DNA from 2 places in the Variovorax endophyticus genome. Region 2 is predicted to be linked to the other one. Evidence: predicted binding sites of a transcription regulator. Region 2 holds the regulator's gene; the other holds the start of a gene.
What was found. The regulator NrdR, encoded in region 2, represses ribonucleotide reductase genes. The targets are predictions, from matches to a motif close to CACNANATNTNGTG.

Region 1 (2,389 bases), on a different contig from region 2:
CTGTCGGACGCACTGCTGCGGCAGCTCGCGCAGCATCCGCTGCATGGCAACGTGCGCGAGCTCGAGAACCTGCTGCACCGCGCGGTCGCGCTGTACGACGGCGACGAACTGCAGCTCGACCTGATGGATGGCGCGGGCAGCGGCGGCTGGATGGCGGCCGCTCCCGGACCCGCCGCGCCGCACGCCGCAGCGGCCGCGACGACCGCGGCAACCTCTCCACCCGAGGCTTTCGAAGCGAAGCCCGTCGTGGCCGCGCCCCCGCCCGCGCCGCGCCCCGTGGTACCCACGCCGCTGCCCTCCGACCTGCAGGCCTACCTCGATCAGCAGGAGCGCGAGATCCTCGTGCGCGCGCTGCACGAGAGCGGCTTCAACCGCACGGCCGCGGCCGCGCGCCTGGGCATGAGCCTGCGCCAGATCCGCTACCGCATCGCGCGCCTGGGCATCAGCACGCCCAACGGCGACGATGGCGCGAGCAGCCATGTCGACGACTGAAGACGGCGCGCTCGGCCCCAAGGACGATGCGCTCTGGCGCGACGGCTGGTACCGCTTCGCGAAGGCGCTGCCCTCGCCCAACTTCGGGCCGCGCCCCGCGGCTGCGCGCGCGCGCATCGACCTCGTGGTGCTGCATTCGATCAGCCTGCCGCCCGGCGAGTACGGCGGCGACGCGGTGCAGCAACTGTTCACCAACCGGCTCGACTGGGACGCGCATCCTTACTTCGAAAGCATTCGCGGGCTCGAGGTGTCCTCGCATTTCTACGTGCGCCGCAACGGCGAGCTCTGGCAGTTCGTGAGCGGCGACGACCGCGCATGGCATGCGGGCTTGTCGTCGTGGCGCGGCCGGGACAACTGCAACGACGACTCGATCGGCATCGAGCTCGAGGGCCTCGAGGGCGGGCCGTTCGAGGACGCGCAGTACGAGACGCTCGCGAGCCTCGCCGCGGCGATCGCGCAGCACTATCCGATCGCGCACATCGCGGGCCACGAGCACATCGCACCGGGCCGCAAGCAGGATCCCGGCGCCGGCTTCGACTGGCACCGGCTGCGCGATCACCTCGGCTGGGGTCCACACATGTTTCCCTCGCAGGTGGTGGACCGCTAATTTTTTCAATCGATGCGCGCCGTGCGATGCGCTGGAATCGCGGTGCAGCAATCGCTCCATTCGCAAACGCGATGCGTAGCAACCATGCGCCTTGCAGGCCCAAATCGGCTCGGAAGCCGCATGGGGCGCGGGTTGCGAGAGGATGAGCCAGTGTTCATGCGGCAAAGATGGCCGCGAATCACGAAAACTGTTTTCCTCTCCCTCTTGAAGGCTGAAGGAAAACGCTACATCTAGTGGGTTGTACACCCCCTGCACCCTAGATATAGTGTCTCCCGGCCGGCCTCAGCGCCGACGAAGCGGCCCCAGCAGCGCCGCTCATCCAACAAGAATTTTGCCAACCGAGAGGAAGCGAATGCAAACAGCACTGAACACACCCACCGCCGCGCGTGCCATCCCCTCCACGCCGCCCCAGTCCCCCCGCGACACCGCCGGTTCGCCCACCGGACAGAACCTCGCGCACTACCAGATCATCCGCCGCAACGGCGCCGTGGTCCCGTTCGAGCCGAACAAGATCGCGATCGCGATGATGAAGGCCTTCCTGGCCGTGCACGGCACCCAGGGTGCGGCCTCGGCCAGCGTGCGCGAGACCGTCGACGCGCTGACCCAGGCCGTCGTGAAGGCGCTGGTGCGCTCGCGTCCGGGCGGCGGCACCTTCCACATCGAGGACGTGCAGGACCAGGTCGAACTGGGCCTGATGCGCGGCGGCCACCAGGAAGTGGCGCGCGCCTATGTGCTCTACCGCGAGCGCCGCACCCAGGAACGCGCGAAGCAGGGCGAGCAGGAAGCCCAGATCGCGGCCCCCGCGCTGCACGTGCTGGACCGAGGCGAACGCGTCGCGCTCGACGTCAGCGAACTCAAGGGCCTGATCGAATCGGCCTGCCAGGGCCTGGGCGACAGCATCACGGCCGCGCCGATCGTGGCCGAGACCATGCGCAACCTGTACGACGGCGTGCCGCTCGACGAGGTCTACAAGGCCTCGATCCTCGCGGCCCGCACGCTGATCGAGAAGGATCCCGACTACACCTTCGCCACCGCACGGCTGCTGCTGCACACGATCTTCAAGGAGATCGTCGGCCGCGAAGTCATGCCCGCCGACCGCGCCACCGCCTACGCCGACTACTTCCCCTCGTTCATCAAGAAGGGCGTCGAGAACGAGCTGCTCGACGAGAAGCTGCTGCAGTACGACCTGCCCCGCCTGGGCGCGGCGCTGAAGGCCGAGCGCGACAACCAGTTCGACTACCTCGGCCTGCAGACCCTGTACGACCGCTACTTCCTGCACGTGCGCAAGAA
Region 2 (2,389 bases):
TTCAACGTGGTGAGCTACGGCCTGGATGCCAACGAAGCCATCGACTACGACGCGATGGAGCGCAAGGCGCACGAGCACCAGCCCAAGCTGATCATCGCGGGCGCCTCGGCCTACTCGCTGCGCATCGACTTCGAGCGCTTCGCCAAGGTGGCCAAGGACGTGGGCGCGATCTTCATGGTCGACATCGCCCACTACGCCGGCCTGGTGGCCGCGGGCGTCTACCCGAACCCGGTGCCGCACGCCGACGTCGTGACCTCGACCACCCACAAGAGCCTGCGCGGCCCGCGCGGCGGCATCATCCTGATGAAGTCGCAGCACGAGAAGGCGATCAACAGCGCGATCTTCCCGGGCCTGCAAGGCGGCCCGCTGATGCACGTGATCGCCGCCAAGGCGGTGGCCTTCAAGGAAGCGCTGTCGCCGGAGTTCAAGGCCTACCAGCAGCAGGTGGTCAAGAACGCCCAGATCGTGGCCGAAACGCTCACGCAGCGCGGCCTGCGCATCGTGAGCGGACGCACCGAGAGCCACGTGATGCTGGTCGACCTGCGCGCCAAGGGCATCACCGGCAAGGAAGCCGAGGCCGTGCTGGGCAGCGCCCACATGACCATCAACAAGAATGCGATCCCCAACGACCCCGAGAAGCCGATGGTGACCAGCGGCGTGCGTGTCGGCACGCCGGCCATGACCACGCGAGGCTTCAAGGACGAAGAGGCCCGCATCACCGCGAACCTGATCGCCGACGTGCTCGAGAACCCGCGCGATGCCGCGAACATCGAGGCCGTGCGCGCCAAGGTCCATGCGCTGACCAGCCGTTTCCCGGTCTACCGCTGATCTCGAAGAAGAAGCCCTGACCGCATGAAATGCCCTTTTTGCGGTCATCTCGAAACGCAGGTCGTCGAGACCCGCGTTTCGGAAGACGCCGACTTCGTGCGCAGGCGCCGCCAGTGCGGTGCCTGCGACAAGCGCTTCACCACCTACGAGCGTCCCGACGTCAATTTCCCGGTCGTGGTGAAGAAGGACGGCAGCCGCGCCGACTTCGACTCGACCAAGGTCCGCGCCTCGATGATGCTGGCGCTGCGCAAGCGGCCGGTGAGCATCGAGCAGATCGACAACGCGCTGCTGCGCATCGAACAGAAGCTGCTCGCCAGCGGCCTGCGCGAGATCGAGTCGACCAAGGTCGGCGAACTCGTGATGCGCGAACTCAAGAAGCTCGACAAGGTCGCCTATGTGCGCTTCGCCTCGGTCTACCGCAGCTTCGAGGACGTGGACGAGTTCCGGCAGCTGCTGCGCGACATCTGAGCCGCGGCCGGCGAAGGCCTACCCGCCGCCCCGCCCGCACACCCCCGTTCCGCATTCCCCCGCCTGGTCGGGATTGCAGCTGCGCGCGCGCCCCGACGCCGAGAGGACGATGGCCGCGCGCCGTCTTGTCTCGGCCTTGAACACGAGACAGCCCGCGCCGAAGCCCGCATTGCGCGCGCGCCGCGAGAAGCCGTTGCCGTCGTAGTGCACGCCCTGCACCAAGCCGTCGCCCAACCCCGGGTCGACGGCGATGCCCGGCGGCAGCCTGTCGAAGCGGCGCAGGACTCGCGGCGCGCCTTTGCCCTCCGGGTCGGCGACGACCGCCCAGCCCCCGTTCCACCCGGCGCCGCCTTCCGCGAGCACGCTGACCGGCTCGCCGCGCCGGATCGCTTCGATCCGTGCCATCCCGAGCGCGGCGACGAAGGCGTGCGAGGCGGCCTCCAGCCGCTGGTGGAGCAGCAGCGCGCGAAAGCCCGGCACGCCGACGGCGGCCAGGATGGCGACGATGGCGATCACGGTGAGCAGCTCGATCAGCGTGAGCCCGCGTGCCCGTCCCGCGCGCTTCATTGCCAGCACCGCTCACGCTGCGCGCCGTCGCAGCCGCGGCCGCCCGTGCTGTCCAGCCACAGGTTGCCGACCGGCGGGTCCGAGAAGCCGGGCTTGAGCCGCGCCGAGAGCCGCAGGCAGTCGTCGAGGCTGCGCTGGCCGTCGCAGTGCTCGCTGCGCACGAGGTACTTGCCGCCCTGCCCGTTCTCGGCGGAATCGCCTTCGTAGCGCCGGTAGCGGCCATCGACGGTGAAGTGGCGCTCCTGCTGCTGCATCTGCGCGAGCAGCGCCGAACGCGCCTCGGCGCGCCAACTGCGATGCGCCGCATCGAGGTACGAGGGGAAGGCGATGGCCGCGAGGATCGCGACGATCGCGAGCGCGATCAGCAACTCGATCAGGCTCCAGCCGAGGGCCGCGCCCGCTCGGTGGCAGCGGCGGGAGATCATGGCCGCGTCCTTTGCGGGTCCGGCACCTGCCGCCAGCTGAGGCGGCCGGCCCGCCGCGCTGCCGTGGCGTCCTCGAGCGGCTGGGCCACCGACACCGCCTT

Region 1: KV106_RS17220 (ribonucleoside-diphosphate reductase subunit alpha) is a predicted target of NrdR. The motif match lies at 1,354-1,367, and genes of this name have one in related genera.

What each region holds. Positions count from the first base shown of each region.
Region 1 is NZ_JAHUTH010000012.1:34,778-37,166, forward strand. It holds gene KV106_RS17210 (sigma-54-dependent transcriptional regulator) at 1-492, shown strand, start outside; gene ampD (1,6-anhydro-N-acetylmuramyl-L-alanine amidase AmpD) at 479-1,099, shown strand; gene KV106_RS17220 (ribonucleoside-diphosphate reductase subunit alpha) at 1,452-2,389, shown strand, end outside.
Region 2 is NZ_JAHUTH010000019.1:149,464-151,852, forward strand. It holds gene glyA (serine hydroxymethyltransferase) at 1-828, shown strand, start outside; gene nrdR (transcriptional regulator NrdR) at 853-1,296, shown strand; gene KV106_RS23990 (GspH/FimT family pseudopilin) at 1,315-1,863, opposite strand; gene KV106_RS23995 (type IV pilin protein) at 1,860-2,288, opposite strand; gene KV106_RS24000 (pilus assembly protein) at 2,285-2,389, opposite strand, start outside.